3 regions of the Burkholderia sp. BCC1977 genome follow, and region 1 is predicted to be linked to each of the others. Evidence: predicted binding sites of a transcription regulator. Region 1 holds the regulator's gene; each other region holds the start of a gene.

Region 1 (7,429 bases):
CGACCTTGCCCGCGATCATCACGTCGGTCGCGCGCTTGATGCCGTCGACGAGCGACTCGCGGCAGCCGTACAGGTTGTCGAACTTCGACTTCGTGACCGAGTCGTTCACGTTGAACGCCGGGAACGGCAGGCGGCCGTCCTTTTCCATCTGGTACAGGCGGTGCACGCCGGTCGTGGTTTCTTCGGTCACGCCCTTGATGTGCGCGAGGCGCGTCGAGTACCAGGTCGGGTCGGCGTCGAGGTGCTTCGCGATCGACTTGTACAGCGCGACTTCTTCCTCGTTGGTCGGCTTCGCGATCACCGAACGGTCCTGCTCGGCCTTCGAGCCGAGGATCAGCAGCAGCGTTGCGTCGCCGCCGTCGTCCAGGATCATGTTCGCGAATTCGCCGTTCGGCCATTCGAAGATGCGGTGCGAGAACTCCCAGTATTCGTCGAGCGACTCGCCCTTGAACGCGAACACCGGCGTGCCGGCTTCGACGATCGCGGCGGCGGCGTGGTCCTGCGTCGAGAAGATGTTGCACGACGCCCAGCGGACATCGGCGCCGAGCGCCTTCAGCGTCTCGATCAGCACGCCGGTCTGGATCGTCATGTGCAGCGAACCGGCAATGCGCGCGCCCTTCAGCGGCTGCTGCGCCTTGTATTCGTCGCGGATCTGCACGAGGCCCGGCATTTCGGTCTCGGCGATGTTCAGTTCCTTGCGGCCCCAGCCGGCAAGCGCCATGTCGGCGACGATGTAATCCTTGGAAGCCTTGGAATCGATAATGGCGTTCATCACGCCCTCCTTTCTAAAAAAGTTCTAGAAATTGGTGACGTGAGCGCCGTTCAGGAAGCGGGGCCGGTGCGGCTACACGCGAAACTCGCGCCGCACGGCTGCTTGGTGAAGCTTTCCGAGCCTGGCGGACGCAGGATGGTCCGTCGCAACGCTCCTCGGAAAACGGGAGGGATTGTAGCAAATCGGCGCGGGAAATGCGCGCCGCGCGGCAGCGGCGGCGCGCGTGGGCGCAATGAAAGGGTCAGTTTTCCGCGCCGACCCACGCCTGTTCGCGCAACCGCGCGCGCAGGCGCGCGACGGCCTGGCTGTGCAGCTGGCACACGCGCGACTCGCTGACCTCGAGCACCGCGCCGATCTCGCGCAGGTTCAGCCCGCGCTCGTAGTACAGCGACATCAGCAGCTTCTCGCGCTCGGGCAACCGGTCGATCGCGTCGACGAGCGCCTCGCGCAGGTGGTCGTCGAGCAGCGCCGACAGCGGATCGGCGTGATCGACGCGATAGCGGTCGAGGAACGGCTCGTCGTCGGCCGCGCGATCGAAATCCTCGTAGTAGATGAGCTGGCTGCCGTGCAGGTCCTGCAGCATCCCCTGGTATTCGTCGAGCGGCATCTTCAGGTGCTGCGCGATCTCGGTCTCGCTCGCCGAGCGGCCGAGCTGCTGCTCGACCTGGTGCACCGCGTACTCGACCTCGCGCGACGTCTTGCGCAGGCTGCGCGGCAGCCAGTCGTTGCTGCGCAGCTCGTCGAGCATCGCGCCGCGGATGCGTTGGGTCGCGTAGGTCTCGAACTGCGCGCCCTGGTCTTCCTTGTAGCGGCCGGCCGCGTCCATCAGGCCGATCATGCCGGCCTGGATCAGGTCGTCGAGATCGACGCTCGCCGGCATCTTCGCGACGAGCTGCAGCCCCAGCCGCCGCACGAGCGGCGCGTATTGCGCGAGCACGTCGGCCTGGGTCATCTTTCCTTGAGCGTTGTACATCATGGCTCTCTCCTTCCGGTGGCGCTCACGCGGCGTGCGCCGCACCCGCCTCGTACGACGGCTTGCCGCCCGCATGCACGGCGCGGCCGGCACCCAGGCTCGGGCGCATCGGCCAGTACAGCAGGTCGGCGGCAATCTGCCGGTAATCGCGCGCGGCGGCCGACGACGGGAACGCGTCGACCGCGCTATGCATCAGGTCGCGCGCATGCTCGACGAGCGGATCCGCGCTCACGCAGCCGGCATCGGCGATCGACACCGTCAGGTAGCGGCTCGCGACGCCCGCGAGGTTGTCGAAGGCGGTCCTCGCGTCGGCGTGGCTGCCGACGTGATTGGTCAGCACGCGGAACTGCGCGATGGCGTGCGCGAAATGCAGGCGCTTCATGCACGCGTACGCTTCGGTGATCGCCTGCGCGGCGACCCGCGTGACGATCAGCACGTCGTGCGCCTCGCGCGCGAGCGCGGAGAACGCGCCGTCGGCACCGAGCTGCGCGTCGACCAGCACGATGTCGGCCTGGCCGTCGATGAAGTCGCTCAGTTGCGTATCGCTGTAGCCGTCGCGCGCGAGCCGCGCGGCCGCGCACAGGCCGAACCCGGCGGCGACGCGCGTGCGTTCGCCGTCGCGCAGCCAGGCGCCCGCGAGCGTCGCCGCGGCCGAGTGCACGTCGGCGCGCTCGTCGACGACGAGCACGTCCTTGCCGAGCGCGGCCAGCGCGGCCGCGACGTTCACCACGGTCGCCGTGCAGCCGACGCCCGCCGGCCCGCCCGTCACCGCGACGATGCGCGACGCGCGCCCGGCCAGCAGGCGCCGCAGCCCTTCGGCCTGGTCGATGATCCGTTTATCCAAATCGCACCTCGTGCAGCTCGGCGGTGGAACGGGCGGTCAGTGCGGAAAGCAGCGTCGGCATGTCCTCGTCCTGCGGCACGAAGGGCGAGCCGTCGCGCGGCACACAGAACGCGCTTTTCAGCAGGAATTTGGTCGACGCGACGTACAGGTTCTCCGGCACCTTCTGGCCGGTCGACACGTAGTGGACCGGCAGCTTGTAGCGGATCACCGTGTCGAGCACGCCGCCGAGGTGGGTCGCCTCGTCGAGCTTGGTCAGGATGCAGCCGGCGAGATCGGGGCACTCGGCCGCGCTGCGGTAAGCCTGCACGACCTCGTTGAGCGTGTCGCCGTGGCTCGTCGCGTTGAGCAGCAGCAGGCGCTGCACCGGCGCGTTCGCGCCGTGCAGCATCGCGATCTGGTCGGACAGCGCGCGGTCGCGCTGGCTCATGCCGATCGTGTCGATCAACACGATGTGCTTGTTGCGCAGCTCGGACAGCGCAAGCTCGAGATCGCCCGCATCCTTCACCGCGTGCACGGGCACGCCGAGGATCTTGCCGAAGATACGCAGCTGCTCGTGGCCGCCGATCCGGTAGCTGTCGGTGGTCAGCAGCGCGACCTTGCTCGCGCCGAAGCGCATCACGCAGCGCGCGGCGAGCTTCGCGGTGGTGGTCGTCTTGCCGACGCCGGTCGGCCCCATCAGCGCGAACACGCCGCCGCGCTCCATCAGCGCCTCTTCGTTCTCGAGCACCGGCAGGTTCGCCGCGAGCACCGACTGCGCCCATTCGGCGGCCTGCTCGAAGGTCTGCGCGCCGTCGCCGGACGGCAGGTTGTCGACCAGCATGCGCACCAGCTGCGCGGAGAAGCCGGCCGAGAACAGGTGCTTGGTCAGCGCGCCGTGCACCGGGCTGCGGCGCTGGCGGTCGTGCCACATCAGGCTGTCGAACTGCTCCTCCATCATCCCGCGCATCGCGCCGAGCTCGTGCATCACGGTGTCGTTGACGATGCTTTCGACGCGCGCCTTCACCGCGTCGGCCACCGCGGCAGCCGCGTCGGCGGACAGGCGCGTGCGTTCGGCTGGCTTCGCGGCGTTCGTTTCACTCTGGCGGGCCGTCGCGGCGGCGGCGGACGGCATCCGGCGTTCGGCGTCGCGCACGATGTCGCGCGCCCACCCGGCCGGCGTCGCGGCTGCGGCGTCCTGCTGCGTGCGGGGGGGCGCTTGCGGCGCGGCCGGGGCGGCCGGGGCGGCCGGCGTGCGGGCGATCAGCGCTTCGCGCTGCTGGGTCAGGCGCTTCGCGTGCTCGACGAGCCACGGCGCGGGTTCGGACGATGCCGCCGGCGTGCCGGCAGCGGGCATCGGCGCAATCGGCGCATTCGGCGCCGGCGATGCCGCCTCCATCGCGTGCGCGTCGGCATCGAAGGCAGCCGGCTCCGCGGCCGGCACCGTCGCTTCGGCACTCGCGCCGAACACCGACGAGAACACGTCCGGAAGCCCACCCTCGCCTGCCGCATACGGATTGACGGCCGGGCGCGCGAGCGCGGCACCCGGGCGCGACACGATGCCCGGCACGGCCGCGGCCGGCACGGATTCCGGCGTGCGCGGCGCGAGGCTGCGCGCCCGGGCCGCGGCCGGCGGCGTGACCGCGGCGAGGTCCGAGTCGGCGAGCGCGACGATTTCGACACTGCCGTCATCGAGCGTGCGGTTCGACAGCACGACGGCGTCGGCGCCCAGTGCCTCGCGCACGAGGCGAAGCGCGTCGCGGCTGGTCGCGCCGGTGAATTTGCGAATGTTCAAGCGGAACCCCCGATGACGTTAACGACTTTGATCGTGCGCGTGTCCGGCACTTCGGCATACGACAGCACTTTCAGTTGCGGCAGGCTGCGGCGCAGGAAACGCGCGAGCATCGCGCGCAGCGCGTGCTGCACCAGCAGCACGGGCGGCAGCCCGAGATTCTGTTGACGCAGCATCGCTTGCTGCGTGCCGGTCAGAAGGTTGTGCGCGAGGCCGGGCTCGAGGCCCGGGTTCGCGCCGGTGGCGAGCGCCTGCGACAGCACGCGCTCGAGATTCGAATCGAGGCCCATCACCTGCATCTCGCCCGCGCCCGGATACCACTGCTGCGTGATCGCGCGGCCGAGCGACAGCCGCACCGCGGCGGTGATCTCGTACGCGTCGCCGCGGCCCGCGTGTTCGGACACGGCCTCGAGGATCGTGCGCATGTCGCGGATCGGCACGCCTTCCTCGAGCAGGTTCTGCAGCACTTTCTGCAGCGTCGTCAGCGAGATCGTCTTCGGCACGAGGTCCTCGACGAGCGACGGCGCATCCTTGCCGGTGCGTTCGACGAGCGCCTGCACTTCCTGGCGGCCGAGCAGTTCGGCCGCGTGCTGGACGATCAGATGGTTCAGGTGCGTCGCGACGACCGTGCTCGCATCGACCACCGTGTAGCCGTACACCTGCGCCTGCTCGCGCATCGCGACGTCGATCCACACGGCCGGCAGCCCGAACGCCGGGTCCTGCGTCACGGCGCCCGGCAGCGCGGCCGTCACCTGGCCCGGGTTGATCGCGAGCCACTGGCCCGGAAACACTTCGCCCGCGCCGATCTCGACGCCCTTCAGCGCGATCCGGTACGCATTCGGCCGCAGCTCGAGGTTGTCGCGGATGTGGATCACCGGCGGCAGGAAGCCGATCTCCTGCGCGAATTTCTTGCGGATGCTCTTGATGCGCTTGAGCAGTTCGCCGTCGCTGTTCTTGTCGACGAGCGGAATCAGCCGGTAGCCGACTTCGAGGCCGAGCGGATCGATCAGTTGCACGTCGTCCCAGGTCGCCTCGTGGCTGTCGCCCGGCAGCGCGGCGGGCGGTGCGATCTCGGTCACGTCGCCGGCCGCCACGCGGGCCGCCGCGCGGCGGGTCTGCGTGCGGGCCAGCCAGATCGCGCCGCCGCCGAGCGCGAGGAACGCGAAGTGCGGCATGCCCGGGATCAGCCCCATCAGCACGATGATCGCGCCGGTGATGGTCAGCACGCGCGGGTTGGTGAACAGCTGGCCGGTGATCTGCGTGCCGATGTCCTCGTCGGTCGCGACGCGCGACACGATCACGCCGGCCGCCGTCGAGATCACCAGCGACGGGATCTGCGCGACGAGGCCGTCGCCGATCGTCAGCAGCGTGTAGTTGGTGCCGGCCGCGGCGAAGCTCATGTCGTGCTGCACCATCCCGACGATCAGCCCGCCGATCACGTTGATCGCCATGATGATCAGGCCCGCGATCGCGTCGCCGCGCACGAACTTCGACGCGCCGTCCATCGACCCGTAGAACTCGGCTTCCTGCGACACCGCGAGGCGGCGCTTGCGGGCCTGCTCTTCGTTGATGAGGCCGGCGTTCAGGTCGGCGTCGATCGCCATCTGCTTGCCGGGCATCGCGTCGAGGGTGAAGCGCGCGGACACTTCGGCGATCCGCCCCGCGCCCTTCGTGATCACCATGAAGTTGATGATCATCAGGATCACGAACACGATGATGCCGACCGCGAAGTTGCCGCCGACGAGGAAGTGGCCGAACGCCTCGATCACCTGGCCGGCCGCGTCGGGGCCGGTGTGCCCCTCGAGCAGCACGACGCGCGTCGACGCGACGTTCAGCGACAGGCGCAACAGCGTCGAGAACAGCAGCACGCTCGGGAATGCCGCGAAATCGAGCGGCTTCATCGTGTACATGCTGACGAGCAGCACCATCACCGACAGCGCGATGTTGAACGTGAACAGCAGATCCAGCAGCAGCGGCGGCAGCGGCAGGATCATCATCCCCAGGATCATGCAGATGAGGATCGGGCCCGCGAGCGCGCGCAGGTTGGTGCCCGCGAACGGATTCGGGCGCTTGGCGAACAGGCCGGTGGTCGGGGTGCTCATGCTGCGTTTCCTTGCTTGCCGAGCGTGTCTTCGGCTTCCTCACGCGCGTCGTCGGCCGATACCGACGCCCCCTTGTCGAGTTCGGCCGGGACGTCGAGATCGACCGGCGCGGCCGGGAAGGCGCCGCCTTCCGAGCGGAAGCGCCGCAACTGGTAGACCCACGCGAGCACCTCGGCGACGGCCGAGTACAGCGAGCCGGGAATCTCGCGTTCGAGTTCGACGTTGTGATACAGCGCACGCGCGAGCGGCGGCGCTTCGAGCAGCGGCACGTTGTGCTCGGCCGCGAGTTCGCGGATGCGCGCGGCGACGAGGTTCACGCCCTTCGCGACGACCTTCGGCGCGCGCATCTCGCCGTCCGTGTACTGCAGCGCGACGGCGAAGTGCGTCGGGTTCGTGACGACCACGTCGGCCTTCGGCACGGCGGCCATCATCCGGCGCCGCGCGATCGCGCGCTGCTGCTGGCGGATGCGGCCCTTCACGTGCGGATCGCCTTCGTTCTCGCGATGCTCGCGCTTCACTTCTTCCTTCGTCATGCGCAACTTCTTGTTGTACTGCCAGATTTGGTAAGGCACATCGAGCGCGGCGACCACCAGCATCCCGGCGACCGTCGTGCCGCAGCACACGGCGACCAGATGCATCGCCTCGGCGAGCGCCGAGCCGAGCGGCTGGGTCGCGAGACCGAGCAGCTCGTCCTTGCTGCGCCAGATCGCGATCCCGCCGATCCCGCCGACGACGAGCGTCTTCGCGAGCGACATCCCGAGCTGGATCGGCCCCTGGATCGAGAACATCCGGCCGAGGCCGGAGATCGGGTTCAGGCGGTCGAACTTCAGCTCGAAGGTCTTCTGCGAGATCAGCCAGCCGCCGAGCGCCATCGGCGCGAGCAGCGCGGCGATGCCGGTGAGCGCGAGGATCGGCAGCAGCGCGGCGAGACCCTCGAGGCTCGCGCTGCCAGCCGCCGACAGCATCCGGT
Region 2 (7,429 bases), on a different contig from region 1:
ACGGCAATCCGGCCGACACCGACCCGAACGTGGTCGTCACGCCGAATTCGCTCGAAGGCAGCAACGTGAACCCGGTGACCGCGATGGTCGCGATGATCGACAACGCGCGGGCGTTCCAGCTGCAGTCGAAGCTGATCCAGACGGCCGACCAGAACGAGCAGTCGGCGAACCAGCTGCTCAACTTCAGCTGAGCGGCACGGCCCTCGCTACCAGGAGAAGATTCAACATGAACCGATCGCTCTACATCGCCGCCACCGGCATGAATGCGCAGCAGGCGCAGATGGACGTGATCTCGAACAACCTCGCGAACACCAGCACGAACGGGTTCAAGGCGTCGCGCGCGGTGTTCGAGGATCTGCTGTACCAGACCATTCGCCAGCCGGGCGCGAACTCGACGCAGCAGACCGAACTGCCGTCGGGCCTGCAGCTCGGCACCGGCGTGCAGCAGGTCGCGACCGAGCGCCTGTACACGCAGGGCGGCCTCACGCAGACCGGCAACTCGAAGGACGTCGCGATCAACGGCGCGGGCTTCTTCCAGGTGCTGATGCCGGACGGCACGAACGCGTACACGCGCGACGGCTCGTTCCAGACCAACGCGCAGGGCCAGCTCGTCACGTCGAGCGGCTACCAGATCCTGCCGGCGATCACGGTGCCGCAGAACGCGCAGTCGCTGACGATCGGCAAGGACGGCGTCGTGTCGGTCACGCAGCCGGGTTCCAGCAACGCGGTGCAGATCGGCTCGCTGCAGATCGCGACCTTCATCAACCCGGCCGGCCTCGAGGCGAAGGGCGAGAACCTGTTCGCCGAGACCACCTCGTCGGGCGCGCCGAACGTATCGCAGCCGGGCCTGAACGGCGCGGGCGTGCTCAACCAGGGCTATGTCGAGGCGTCGAACGTGAACGTCGTGCAGGAGCTCGTCAACATGATCCAGACGCAGCGTGCCTACGAGATCAACAGCAAGGCCGTGACGACGTCCGACCAGATGCTGCAGACCGTCACGCAGATGAAGAGCTAACCGGAAAGTCCCGCCGTCGCCATGAAGCAGGTTCGCCTCCTCCCGTCAGCCTCCGTCCGCGCCGCGTGCGCGGTCGCGGTGGCCGCGCTCGCCGGTTGCGCGCAGATTCCGCGCGACCCGATCATCCAGCAGCCGATGACGGCGCAGCCGCCGATGCCGATGTCGATGCAGGCGCCCGGCTCGATCTACAACCCCGGCTATGCCGGGCGGCCGTTGTTCGAGGATCAGCGGCCGCGCAACGTCGGCGACATCCTGACGATCATGATCGCGGAGAACATCAACGCGACCAAGTCGTCGGGCGCGAACACGAACCGCCAGGGCAACACCGACTTCAACGTGCCGACGGCCGGCTTCCTCGGCGGGCTGTTCGCGAAGGCGAACCTGTCGGCGGCCGGCGCGAACAAGTTCGCGGCCACCGGCGGCGCGAGCGCGGCGAACACGTTCAACGGCACGATCACGGTGACCGTCACCAACGTGCTGCCGAACGGCAACCTCGTGGTCAGCGGCGAGAAGCAGATGCTGATCAACCAGGGCAACGAATTCGTGCGCTTCTCGGGGGTCGTCAACCCGAACACGATCTCGGGCGCGAACTCCGTCTATTCGACGCAGGTCGCCGACGCGAAGATCGAATACTCGTCGAAGGGCTACATCAACGAAGCCGAGACGATGGGCTGGCTGCAGCGCTTCTTCCTCAACATCGCACCGTGGTGATGACGATGCAGCAGCCTCTTTTCCACCGCCTTTCGTTCCGTGGGTCCCGCGCATCCCGTGCGTCCCGTGCGCGTGCCGTCGCGCGGATCGCCGCCGCGTTCGTGCTGGCGGCGTGCGCGTTCGGCGCGGCACCCGCGCACGCGGAGCGCCTGAAGGACCTCGCGCAGATCCAGGGCGTGCGCGACAACCCGCTGATCGGCTATGGCCTCGTCGTCGGCCTCGACGGCACGGGCGACCAGACGATGCAGACGCCGTTCACGACGCAGACGCTCGCGAACATGCTCGCGAACCTCGGCATCTCGATCAACAACGGCTCGGCCAACGGCGGGCCGTCGTCGCTGAACAACATGCAGCTGAAGAACGTCGCGGCCGTGATGGTGACGGCGACGCTGCCGCCGTTCGCGCGGCCGGGCGAGGCGCTCGACGTGACCGTGTCGTCGCTCGGCAACGCGAAGAGCCTGCGCGGCGGCACGCTGCTGCTCACGCCGCTGAAGGGCGCGGACGGGCAGGTGTACGCGCTCGCGCAGGGCAACATGGCGGTCGGCGGCGCGGGTGCGAGCGCGAACGGCAGCCGCGTGCAGGTGAACCAGCTCGCGGCCGGCCGGATCGTCGGCGGCGCGATCGTCGAGCGCGCGGTGCCGAACGCGATCGCGCAGATGAACGGCGTGCTGCAGCTGCAGCTGAACGACATGGACTACGGCACCGCGCAGCGGATCGTGTCCGCGGTCAATGCGAGCTTCGGCCCGGGCACCGCGACGGCGCTCGACGGCCGCACCATCCAGCTCGCCGCGCCGGCGGATTCCGCGCAGCAGGTCGCGTTCATGGCGCGCCTGCAGAACCTCGACGTGAGCCCGGACAAGGCCGCGGCCAAGGTGATCCTGAACGCGCGCACCGGCTCGATCGTGATGAACCAGATGGTCACGCTGCAAAGCTGCGCGGTCGCGCACGGCAACCTGTCGGTGATCGTCAACACGCAGCCGGTGGTGTCGCAGCCGGGGCCGTTCTCGAACGGGCAGACGGTGGTCGCGCAGCAGTCGCAGATCCAGCTGAAGCAGGACAACGGGGCGCTCAAGATGGTGACGGCCGGCGCGAACCTCGCCGACGTCGTGAAGGCGCTGAACACGCTCGGCGCGACGCCGGCGGACCTGATGTCGATCCTGCAGGCGATGAAGGCGGCCGGCGCGCTGCGCGCGGACCTGGAGGTCATCTGAATGGCGGCGAACCTTCCGAACGCGAACGACCTGACGCAGCGCTTCGCGCTCGACGTGCAGGGCTTCGACGCACTGCGCGCGCAGGCGAAGCAGTCGCCGCAGGCCGGCGCGAAGGCGGTCGCCGGCCAGTTCGACGCGATGTTCACGCAGATGATGCTCAAGAGCATGCGCGACGCGTCGCCCGACGGCGGGCTGCTCGATTCGCACACGTCGAAGATGTACACGTCGATGCTCGACCAGCAGCTCGCGCAGCAGATGTCGAAGCGCGGGATCGGCGTGGCGGACGCACTGATGAAGCAACTGCTGCGCAACGCGGGGCAGGGCGCGGACGGCGGCACGGCAGCCGACGCCGGCGCGGCCGGGCTCGGCGCGGCCGGCTTCGGCGCGTCGGGCAACGAAGGCAGCCTCGCCGCGATGAACGCGATGGCGCGGGCCTACGCGAACGCGGCGAACAACGGCGGGCTTGCCGGCTCGCGCGGCTACACGGCCGGCAGCGCGCTGACGCCGCCGCTGAAGGGCGCGAGCGGCGTGCAGGATGCCGACGCGTTCGTTGACCGGCTCGCCGGCCCGGCGCAGGCGGCGAGCGCAACCACCGGCATCCCGGCGCGCTTCATCGTCGGCCAGGCCGCGCTCGAATCGGGCTGGGGCAAGCGCGAGATCCGCGCGAGCGACGGCTCGACGAGCTACAACGTGTTCGGCATCAAGGCGAACAAGGGCTGGACGGGCCGCACCGTGTCGGCGCTGACGACCGAATACGTGAACGGCACGCCGCGCCGCGTCGTCGCGAAGTTCCGCGCGTACGACTCGTACGAGCACGCGATGACCGATTACGCGAACCTGCTGAAGAACAACCCGCGCTACGCGGGCGTGCTGAGCGCGAGCCGCAGCGTCGAGGGCTTCGCGCACGGGCTGCAGAAGGCCGGCTACGCGACCGACCCGAATTACGCGAAGAAACTGATCTCGATCATGCAGCAGATCGGCTGAGGGGCCCGCCCCGCCGCCCGTTTGCAGTCTTACGGACCGCGCCCGGCACCCCGCCGCGCGCGGTTTCAACGTTTGCGCGAAAAAAACCGGCGTTTCGATCTAAACTTTCGGGGAGCACTGCCGCTAAGTGTGAGAGACCTGTAACCGGGCCATGTTCTGGCCCGGTTTTACTGCGCACCGGTCGTCCCGGGCGCCCATGAAAAGAAAACCGGCTAGCCATGAATATCGAAACGTCGACCGATCCGAGCCTGGATGCGGGCCATTCCGGGCCCGACTACGCCCGCCGCAATCCGCTGGAGATCGGCGTGCAGCTGCGCAACCTCGTGAACCGCGGCGACTTCCTGACCGTCCAGTACCCGGGCGGCCAGCTCGTCACGCGCCTGCTCGAGGTCGATGTCGGCGCGCGCACGTTCACATTCGACTGGGGCGCGCTGTCCGAGCAGAACGCCGGCATCCTCGGCGCGTCGCACTGCACCTTCGCGGCCGCGCCGGAAGGCGTGCGCGTCGAATTCACCACGGGCACGCCGCGCGAGACGCGCTACGAGGGGCTGCCCGCGTTCGTCGCCGATTTCCCCGACGTGCTGATGTGCATCCAGCGCCGCGAGTATTTCCGCGTCGATGCGCCGATCGTCGATCCGTTCCTGTGCCGCGGCGAGCTGCCGGACGGCGAGCGCTTCACGTTCGAGGTGCATAACCTGTCGCTCGGCGGCGTCGGGCTGCGGACGGCCGACGAGCGCGTCGAGGCGCTCGAGGTCGGCACGCTGTTGCCGGGCGTCGAGCTCGAGCTGACCGGCCACGGCAAGCTGTCGCTCGACCTGCAGCTGGTGTCGCAGCGTTCGACCCAGATGCCGAACGGCTCGCGCCGCTACCAGCTCGGCTTTCGCTTCATGTCGCTGCCGGGCAGCGCGGAGAACACGCTGCAGCGCCTGATCACGCAGCTCGAGATGAAGCGCCGCTCGCTCGCGCGGGCCTGACGCACCCGCTCGCGGCCCCGCTCGGGGCCGCTTCCGCACCGGCGCCGGCAGCGTCCGCCGGGGCGCGCGACAGACGGCGCGCACGCGCGCGCCGCATGCGCATTTTTTCCTCAATTTTTCCGATCCGCGGCCGTTATACCGGGAGTCACGCAACCCGGCGGCCGCAGCGCGGCCGGCTCATCAGGATCGCGCATGTCCAACACACTCATGAACCTCGGCGTCAGCGGCCTCAATGCCGCGCTCTGGGGCCTCACGACGACCGGCCAGAACATCAGCAACGCCGCGACGCCCGGCTATTCGGTCGAGCGCCCGGTCTATGCCGAAGCGAGCGGCCAGTACACGGCGAGCGGCTACATGCCGCAGGGCGTGAACACCGTCACCGTGCAGCGGCAGTACAGCCAGTACCTGAGCGACCAGCTGAACGGCGCGCAGTCGCAGGGCGGCTCGCTGTCGACGTGGTATTCCCTCGTCGCGCAACTGAACAACTACGTCGGCAGCCCGACGGCCGGGATCTCGACCGCGATCACCGGCTATTTCACCGGCTTGCAGAACGTCGCCAACAGCGCCGCCGATCCGTCGGTGCGGCAGACCGCGATCAGCAACGCGCAGATCCTCGCGAACCAGCTCAACGCGGCCGGCCAGCAGTACGACGCGCTGCGCCAGAGCGTGAATACGCAGCTCACCAGCACGGTGTCGCAGATCAACACGTACACCAAGCAGATCGCGCAGCTGAACCAGCAGATCTCGGCGGCGAGCAGCCAGGGGCAGCCGCCCAACCAGCTGATGGACCAGCGCGACCTCGCGGTGTCGAACCTGTCGAGCCTCGCCGGCGTGCAGGTGGTGCGCAACGACAGCGGCTACAGCGTGTTCCTCGCGGGCGGCCAGCCGCTCGTCCTCGCCGACAAGAGCTACCAGCTCGCGACCGTCACGTCGTCGTCCGATCCGAGCGAGCTGACCGTCGTGTCGCAGGGGATCGCCGGCGCGAACCCGCAAGGCCCGAACGAGGCGCTGCCGGACGCGTCGCTGTCGGGCGGCACGCTCGGCGGCCTGCTCGCGTTCCGCAGCCAGACGCTCGACCCCGCGCAGGCGCAGCTCGGTGCGGTCGCGGCCAGCTTCGCCGCGCAGGTCAACGCGCAGAACGCGCTCGGCGTCGACCTGTCGGGCAAGGCGGGCGGCGACCTGTTCACGGTGGCGGCCCCGGCCGTCTATTCGAACCAGGGCAATACCGGCAACGCGTCGCTGTCCGTGTCGTTCGCCAACGCGTCGCAGCCGACGACGAGCGACTACACGCTGTCGTACGACGGCACCAACTACACGCTGACCGACCGCGCGAGCGGGTCGGTGGTCGACCAGAAGGCGGGGCCGATGCCGGTCTCGCTCGGCGGGCTGAACTTCTCGTTCTCGTCCGGCGCGATGAATGCCGGCGACCAGTTCACCGTGCTGCCGACGCGCGGCGCGCTGGACGGCTTCGGCCTCGCGACGACGAGCGGCTCGGCGATCGCGGCCGCGTCGCCGGTCGTCACGTCGGCGTCGAGCACCAACATCGGCACCGGCAAGATCGCGCTGAGCGGGGTGACCGCCGGCTATCAGGTGCCGTCGACCAAGCTGACCTACGACGCGGCGACGAAGTCGCTGTCGGGCTTCCCGGTCGGCACCACGGTGACGATTCCGGGCACGCCGCCGACGTCGGTGACGATCAACAATCCGACCGACTCCGTGCCGTACGACCCGTCGGCCGGCGCGGCGATGACGATGTCGGGCACGGCCGCGGGGGCGCTGAACGGCGTGACCGTCACGCTGTCGGGCACGCCGTCGGACGGCGATTCGTTCACGATCGGGCCGTACGCGGGCGGCACGAGCGACGGCAGCAACGCGCTCGCGCTGTCGCAGCTCGTCAACGCGAAGACCCTCGGCGGCGGCACCACGACGCTCACGGGCGCCTATGCGAAGTACGTGAACAACATCGGCAACTCGGCGAGCCAGCTCAAGTCGTCGAGTACCGCACAGACGGCGCTGGTCGGCCAGATCACGTCCGCGCAGCAGTCGGTGTCGGGCGTGAACCAGAACGAGGAAGCGGCGAATCTGATGCAGTACCAGCAGCTCTATCAGGCCAACGCGAAAGTGATCCAGACGGCGGCCTCGCTGTTCCAGACCGTGCTGGGCCTGTTCAGCTGACCGGATTCGAGAGGATAGAAACGATGCGGATTTCCACGACCCAGTTCTACCAGCTGAACGTCGGCCAGATGAACGATCAGCAGGCCCAGCTCGCGCAGCTTTATCAGCAGATCTCGAGCGGCGTGAGCCTCACGACCCCGGCCGACAACCCGGTGGGCGCGGCGCAGGCCGTGCAGCTGTCGATGACGTCGGCCACGCTGTCGCAGTACGCGGCGAACCAGAGCACGGCGCTCGCGTCGCTGCAGACCGAGGACCAGACGCTGCAGAGCGTCAGCAGCGTGCTGACCGGCGTGCAGACGCTCGTCGTGCGCGCGGGCGACGGCTCGCTGGCCGACAGCGACCGCTCGGCGCTCGCGACG
Region 3 (7,429 bases), on a different contig from region 1:
CGCGATCGCGCGGTCGAGCTGCGCGTCGCGGCCCGGCGCGTAGGCGCCGACCGCGATCAGGTCGCGATTGCGCTGGTAGCGCGACAGCATCTGCTTGAACTGCCGCACGCGGTCGAGATGCGTTTCGTCGATCAGCGCGGTCATCGCGCGGCTGATCGATGCCTCGATGTCGATCGCCGGATAGTGGCCGGCTTCGGCGAGCGCGCGCGACAGCACGATGTGGCCGTCGAGGATCGCGCGCGCCGAGTCGGCGATCGGGTCCTGCTGGTCGTCGCCTTCGGTCAGCACCGTGTAGAACGCGGTGATCGAGCCGCCGCCTTCGGGCCCGTTGCCGGTGCGCTCGACGAGTGCGGGCAGCTTCGCGAACACCGACGGCGGATAGCCCTTGGTCGCGGGCGGCTCGCCGATCGCGAGCGCGATCTCGCGCTGCGCCATCGCGTAGCGCGTCAGCGAATCCATCAGCAGCAGCACGTGCTTGCCCTGGTCGCGGAAATATTCGGCGAGCGAGGTCGCGTAGGCGGCGCCCTGCATCCGCAGCAGCGGCGACACGTCGGCCGGCGCCGCGACGACGACCGAGCGCGCGAGCCCGTCCTCGCCGAGGATCTGTTCGATGAATTCCTTCACTTCGCGGCCACGTTCGCCGATCAGCCCGATCACGATCACTTCCGCGCTGGTGTAGCGCGCCATCGTGCCGAGCAGCACCGATTTGCCGACGCCGGAGCCCGCGAACAGGCCCATTCGCTGCCCGCGGCCGACGGTGAGCAGCCCGTTGATCGCGCGCACGCCGACGTCGAGCACGTGGTGGATCGGCTCGCGATCGAGCGGGTTGATCGACGGCGCCGACAGCGGCGCGTCGACCTTCGACGCAAGCGGGCCCAGGCCGTCGAGCGGGCGGCCCGACGCGTCGACGACGCGCCCGAGCATCTCCCAGCCGACCGGCAGCCGCTTGGCGCCCGCGAGCGGATCGGCGACGGGCGCGGCCTCCAGCGGCCATACGCGCGCGCCGGGCAAGACGCCGGCGACGTCGGTGGTCGGCATCAGGAACAGGCGATCGCCGGAGAACCCGACGACTTCCGCTTCCGCGTGCGGCAGCGTGCTGCCGGGCGGCAATTCGATCGTGCATTCGGCACCGACCGACAGGCGCAGCCCGATCGCCTCGAGCACGAGGCCCGCGGCGCGCGTGAGGCGCCCGCACGGCCGCAACGGCAGCGCGCGGTGGCTGCGTGTCGCGAGCCCGTTCAGGTGGGTGCGCCAGTGCGCGAGATGCGGATTGTGCGGCGCGCGCGGCGCATCGCCGGCGGCATCCGTCGCGTGCGCCGGCGCGTCGTGCGCGTCGTGCGCGGTGTCGAGCATGCCGTCGGGGCCGAACGACGCGAGCGCGAGCTCGCGTTCGAGCGGCGTCATACCGTCGTACAGGATCGATTCGCGCGTGGGCGTCACCATGCGCTCACCTTGCCGATCGCGGCGGCGACGCGCTGCCAGCGGGTGGGCAGCGTCGCGTCGACCTCGCCCGTCGCGGCGTGCGCGCGGCAGCCGCCGCGCTCGATCGACGCGTCGGCGCGCACGTTCCAGCCGAGCGTATCGAGATCGTCCTGCAGATAGGCTTCGATGACGGGCAGGTCGGCCGGATTCACCGCGAGATGCGGCGCGCCGGACAACGCCGGCTCGGCGGCGAGTACGTCGCGCACCGCCGCGACGAGCGCGGCGGGATCGTGCTTCACGTGCTGGCGCACGACCTGCTGCGCGATGTCGAGCGCGAGCTGCGCGAGCTCGGACGCGAGATCGTGCTCGACGCTCGACACGGCTTCGCGGAACGACGCGGCGAGCGCCGCGAGCTGCGCGGCCTGCTCGCGGGCGTCGGCCTGGCCGGCTTCGAAACCGTGCTCGCGGCCTTGCTCGAAACCGGCCTGGTAACCGAGTGCCTGGCCTTCGACGTGACCGGCCGCATGGCCTTCGGCATGCGCGGCGTCGCGCACGCGCTGCAGTTCCTCGGCGAGCGCGGCGGCGGCCGCTGCCGCGTCGTCGGGCGGCGGCGGGGGCGGCGGCGGATCGAACGACGCCATCTCCCACCGCTGGTACGCGGTGAGGGTGCCGGCGCGGTCGCGCGCGGAATCAGACATACGCGTCTTCCGCCTTGCCGCCGATCACGATCTGACCGCTTTCGGCGAGGTTGCGCACGATCTGCAGGATGCGGCGCTGCTGCGTCTCGACTTCGGACACGCGCACCGGGCCGCGCGCGTCGAGATCCTCGGCGAGCAGTTCGGCCGCGCGCTGCGACATGTTCGCGAGGAACTTCTGGCGCAGCGCGGGCGGCGCGCCCTTCAGCGCGATGATCAGCGTTTCCGACTCGACTTCCTTCAGCACCATCTGGATCGCGCGATCCTCGAGGTCGAGCAGGTTCTCGAACACGAACATCTGGTCGACGATCTTCTGCGCGAGGTCGGCGTCGTACTGGCGCACGCTTTCGAGCACGCCTTCTTCATGATTGCTCGTCATGAAGTTGAGGATCTCGGCCGCGGTGCGGATGCCGCCCATCGGGCTGCGCTTCAGGTTGTCGCTGCCGGACAGCAGGCCGGTCAGCACGTCGTCGAGCTCGCGCAGCGCGGCCGGCTGGATGCCGTCGAGCGTCGCGATCCGCAGCATCACGTCGTTGCGCAGCCGCTCGGTGAAGCACGACGCGATCTCGGACGCCTGGTCGCGGTCGAGGTGCACGAGGATCGTCGCGATGATCTGCGGATGCTCGTTCTTGATCAGTTCGGCCACCGCGCCCGAGTCCATCCACTTCAGGCCTTCGATGCCGCTCGTGTCGCTGCCCTGCAGGATCCGGTCGATCAGCACGCCGGCCTTGTCCTCGCCGAGCGCCTTGGTCAGCACCGAGCGGATGTACTCGCTCGAATCGAGCGACAGCGCGGTGTGCTGCTCGGCTTCCTTCGCGAACTCCTGCAGCACGTCCTCGACCTGCTCGCGCGTGACGTTCTTCAGCGCGGCCATCGCGGCGCCGATCTTCTGCACCTCGCGCGGCGCGAGGAACTTGAATACTTCAGCGGCCTCTTCCTCGCCGATCGACATCAGCAGCAGCGCGCTCTTGGTCAGGCCTTCAGCGTTCATCGGACACCCAGTTCTTCACGACGGTGGCGACGATCTTCGGATCCTGGCGGGCGATCGTGCGCGCGTAGTCGAGGTTGCGTTCGTAGCGGTTCTTTTCGTTCTCGAAGCCGAGCAGCAGCGCATCGGGCTCGTCGGTCTTGTCCGGGGCGGGCAGGCCGTCGAGCACGACCGCATCCTCCGGCGCCGCGAGCGCCGGCGCGACCGGCTCGGGCGGCGGGAACGCGCGGCGCATCGCCGGGCGCACGAACATGAAATAGAGCGCCGCCGCGGCCGCCGCGATGCCGAGCCACTTCGCGGCTTCCTTCGCCATCGCGATCATGTCCGGCTGGCGCCACCACGGCAGGTCGGCGTACGGATCGCTGACGGTCGAGAACGCGCTGTTCACGACGTTCACCGAGTCGCCGCGCTTCTCGTCGTAGCCCATCGCGTCCTTCACGAGCTGCTCGATCTGCGCGAGCTTCGCGGGCGGCAGCGGCTGCATCGTCACGTGGCCCTTCGCGTCGGCGACCGGCTGGTAGTTGACGACGACGGCGACCGACAGCCGCTTCACGTTGCCCATCGGCTGCTCGACGTGGCGGATCGTCTTGTCGAGCTCGTAGTTGGTGGTCTGGTCCTTGCGGTCGCTGACGGGCGTCGACTGCGGCCCGTTCTGGCCGTTGCCGGCGACGATCGGCGCGGAGGCCGGCTGCGGCGGCGTGTTCGACAGCGCGCCCGGCACGCCCGAGGCGCCGCCCTGCGCGAGCTCGGTCGCGCTGCTGGTCTGCTGGCTGCGGATCGCGGTCTGCTGCGGCGTGCCGTTCGGGGCGTAGCTTTCCGAGGTCTGCTCGAGCTTCGAGAAATCGATGTCCGCGCTGACCTGCGAGCGCGCGTTGCCGGTGCCGAAGATCGGCGCGAGGATCGCGTCGATGCGCTTCTGCGTGTTGTGCTCGACCTGCTGCACGTACTTGAGCTGGCTCGCGTCGAGGCCGGACGCCGACGCGGACTGCGTCAGCAGGTTGCCGTCCTGGTCGACGATCGTCACGTTCTTCGCCGGCATGTCGGGCACGCCGGACGACACCATCCGCGTGATCGCCTGGACCTGGCCCTCGTCGAGCACGCGGCCCGGGTAGAGGTCGACGAACACCGATGCGCTCGGCGCTTCCTTGTCGCGCACGAACACCGACGGCTTCGGGATCGCGAGATGCACGCGCGCGCCGCGCACCGCGTTGATCGATTCGATCGTGCGCTGCAGCTCGCCTTCGAGCGCGCGCTGGTAGTTCACCTGCTCGGCGAACTGGCTGATGCCGAATTTCTGGTTGTCCATCAGCTCGAAGCCGACCGAGCCGCCCTTGGGCAGGCCCATCGCGGCGAGCTTCAGGCGCGTTTCGTGCACCTGGTTCGACGGCACGAGGATCGCGCCGCCGGCGTCGGCGAACTTGTAGGGAACGTTTGCCTGCTGGAGCGCGGTGATGATCGCGCCGCCGTCGCGGTCCGACAGGTTGCTGTACAGCACGCGATAGTCGGGCGCGCGGCTCCACAGCACGAGCGCGGTGATCGCGGCGATGGCGAGCGCGACGGCGATCACGAACGGCAGCTTCGGGTTGCCCTTCATCCGCGAGATGCCGGGGAGGCGTTCCGCGAAACCGCCGAACCCGAAGTCCGCGCCGGCGCCGCCTGCTCCCGGCAACGCGGCGGCCGCGGTGGCGCCTGGCACCGGGCTGGCGAGGCCCGTGCGGGCGTCGGGGTTGATCAGCGAGTTGGCCTGCGAATCCATGCGTGGAGTTTCTCCGGAGCGGGACGACTGAGCCGCTCGGACGAGCGGACGGACAATGACACGATGCGATTATCGGGACCCGGGCGCGACTCCGATCGACCGAAAAGAGCGGAGTTTCCCCCGTACTTTCACGGCTTTGGCGCGCGCCGCGCTGCTATCCTTTTTCGCGATCCGGCATGGTGCGCGTCGTGCGGCGCCGTTGGATCGCCCGGTGCGTCCGGGTCTCATCTCTTATAGGTCTGGGGACAGCATGGCTGCCAACGTCAGCGGAATCGGTTCGGTGTTGCAACAGATGCAGGCGATGGCCGCGCAAGCGAGCGGCGGCGTGGCGAGCCCGACGGCGGCGCTCGCCGGCTCGGGCGCCGCGACCGCCGGCACGTTCGCGAGCGCGATGAAGGCGTCGCTCGACAAGATCAGCGGCGACCAGCAGCACGCGCTCGGCGAGGCGCAGGCGTTCGAGGTCGGCGCGGCGAACGTGTCGCTGAACGACGTGATGGTCGACATGCAGAAGGCCAACATCGGTTTCCAGTTCGGGCTCCAGGTCCGCAACAAGCTCGTGAGCGCGTACAACGACATCATGCAGATGTCGGTGTGACGCGACGGGCATCCGGGGACGGGCAACCGGGGGCGGCCATCCGGGGGCGGCCATCCGGGGACGGCCAACCGGGGGCGGCCAACCGGGGACGGCCAACCGGGGGCGGGCATCCGGGAGCGGCCATCCGGCGACGGCCACCCCGGAGCGGCCACCCCCGGGAGCGGTTTGCCGGCCGGCCCGGCGGGCCGTGCACCTAAAGCTTTTCAATTCCCTTCCGATAACTCTGGAACAAGGCCGCGTCGTGCACCGCAGGGCGGCGGCCACCGCATAGCCAACGCATCACAAGGAGAAGCGCATGTTTTCCCCAGGACACGCTGGAGCCAGTGCGTACGCGCGTGTCGGCGTCGAGACGGGGGTGATGGGCGCCTCCCCGCACCGGCTGATCGCGATGCTGTACCAGGGCGCGCGACAGGCCATTGCGCTCGCGCGCATGCATTTGCAGCAGGGCAACGTGCCCGCACGCGGCGATGCGATCGGCAAGGCGATCGGGATCGTCGAGAGCGGCCTGCAGGCGTCGCTGAACCGCGACGCGGGCGGCCAGATCGCCGGGCGCCTCGACGCGCTGTACGCGTATATCGGCCGGCGCCTGCTGGAAGCCAACCTGCAGGCGAGCGACGCGATGCTGGTCGAGGTCGACGGGCTGCTCGCGACGCTCGAGGAAGCGTGGACGGGCATCGCCCCGGAAGTCGCTCGCATGGCCGCGCAACAGGCGGCGGGCGCGGCGCGATGAAACTCAAGGCCGAATACTTCGCCTGCTACGAGGCGCTCGCGGCCGTGTCGGGCCGCATGCTGTGCGCGGCGCGCGGCGCGGACTGGAACGCGCTGCCGGCGTTGCAGGCCGAATTCCTGCGGCTCGTCGACGGGTTGAAGGAGGCCGATCCGGGCGTCGCGCTCGACGAAGCGGACCTCGGCCGCAAGCTCGCGCTGATCCGCCGCATCCTCGCCGACGACGCCGCGATCCGCGATCTCGCGAGCCCGGAAGTCGCGCGGCTGTCCGCGCTGTTCGAGGCGCGGCGCTCGACCAAGGTATTGACCGATCTCTACCGCGCTCGCGGGTAGTGCCCGTTTGCCGGGGCGGCGGTTGCCGCGTGCCCGGCTTCGCAACGATGTGGCTGAGGTGATCAGGCTCCGATCATGACCGGTATCGACTCCGTTGCGGCCGCCCTGCTGGCGAGCCGCCTCGACAGCCTGCTGACCGGCACCGTGACGGCGCCCGCCGGCGGCGCGGCGGCGCAGGTCGGCACGCCGGGCGCCGGCGCGTCGTCGCCGTCTTCGACAGGGGCCACGCCGGCCGCGCCGCCGGCGTCCGCGCAGACCGCGCTGTCCGATGTCGCGCTCGTGCTCGACGCGATCTCGCGCTCGGGCGGCATCGCGACGCCCGTGATCGCCGGGCGCACGCCGCTGCTGGCCGATCCTTCCGTGCTGCTGAACGCCGCGGCGGCCGTGTCGCCGGACGGGCCGCCGGCCGCCGGTCCGGCTGCGTCCACCGCCGCTTCCACTGCCGCTTCTTCCGCTGCCTCGTCCGCTGCCTCATCCGCGTCGGACGTCGCGGCCGCGCGCGCTGCGGCGACCGCGCCGCCCGTCGCGGCGCTGCGCGCGGCGCTCGCGCAGGCCGTGAGCGAAAGCGGCCTCTTCTACGAATCCCATCTCGCGCAGTGGCTGGCCGGCCAGCGTCCGCTCGCCGCGCTGATGCGCGAACCGCAGGCGCGCCTTACGACCGCGCCGGTGCAACCCGCCCCGGATGCCGCGCAGCAAGATGCGCCCGACGTGCTCGACGAACTGCTCGCGCAGCGTCTGCCGTTGCCGACGGCGGCGCCGCGATCCGTCACGCAGCCGGGTGTGCCCGCGCCGGGCGGTGCCGTCCCGCACGAGCTTGCGCAGAACGCGCAGCTGGCCGCCCGGCCAGGTACTGCGTCGGGCACTGCCGCGCTGACCGACCCGCTCGGCGACCACCCCGGCACGCGCTGGACGCC

What was found. The regulator FliA, encoded in region 1, starts transcription of late flagellar genes. The targets are predictions, from matches to a motif close to CTAAAGTTTNNNNNNNNNNNGCCGNTA.
Region 2: a site for FliA is predicted at 5,005-5,031, ahead of flgK (flagellar hook-associated protein FlgK). Genes of this name have one in related genera too.
Region 3: a site for FliA is predicted at 5,650-5,676, ahead of fliS (flagellar export chaperone FliS). Genes of this name have one in related genera too.

The regions. Positions count from the first base shown of each region.
Region 1 covers NZ_CAJPGQ010000056.1:556-7,984, reverse strand. The annotation lists gene ahcY (adenosylhomocysteinase) at 1-772, opposite strand, end outside; S-adenosyl-L-homocysteine riboswitch at 807-935, opposite strand; gene U5771_RS31120 (RNA polymerase sigma factor FliA) at 1,014-1,748, opposite strand; gene U5771_RS31115 (MinD/ParA family protein) at 1,771-2,589, opposite strand; gene flhF (flagellar biosynthesis protein FlhF) at 2,582-4,360, opposite strand; gene flhA (flagellar biosynthesis protein FlhA) at 4,357-6,459, opposite strand; gene flhB (flagellar biosynthesis protein FlhB) at 6,456-7,429, opposite strand, start outside.
Region 2 covers NZ_CAJPGQ010000060.1:4,176-11,604, forward strand. The annotation lists gene flgF (flagellar basal-body rod protein FlgF) at 1-191, shown strand, start outside; gene flgG (flagellar basal-body rod protein FlgG) at 227-1,015, shown strand; gene flgH (flagellar basal body L-ring protein FlgH) at 1,037-1,726, shown strand; gene U5771_RS31920 (flagellar basal body P-ring protein FlgI) at 1,732-2,937, shown strand; gene flgJ (flagellar assembly peptidoglycan hydrolase FlgJ) at 2,938-3,921, shown strand; gene U5771_RS31930 (flagellar brake protein) at 4,140-4,895, shown strand; gene flgK (flagellar hook-associated protein FlgK) at 5,088-7,070, shown strand; gene flgL (flagellar hook-associated protein FlgL) at 7,094-7,429, shown strand, end outside.
Region 3 covers NZ_CAJPGQ010000029.1:46,281-53,709, forward strand. The annotation lists gene fliI (flagellar protein export ATPase FliI) at 1-1,443, opposite strand, end outside; gene fliH (flagellar assembly protein FliH) at 1,437-2,120, opposite strand; gene fliG (flagellar motor switch protein FliG) at 2,113-3,108, opposite strand; gene fliF (flagellar basal-body MS-ring/collar protein FliF) at 3,098-4,861, opposite strand; gene fliE (flagellar hook-basal body complex protein FliE) at 5,112-5,456, shown strand; gene fliS (flagellar export chaperone FliS) at 5,752-6,186, shown strand; gene U5771_RS22870 (flagellar protein FliT) at 6,183-6,515, shown strand; gene U5771_RS22875 (flagellar hook-length control protein FliK) at 6,591-7,429, shown strand, end outside.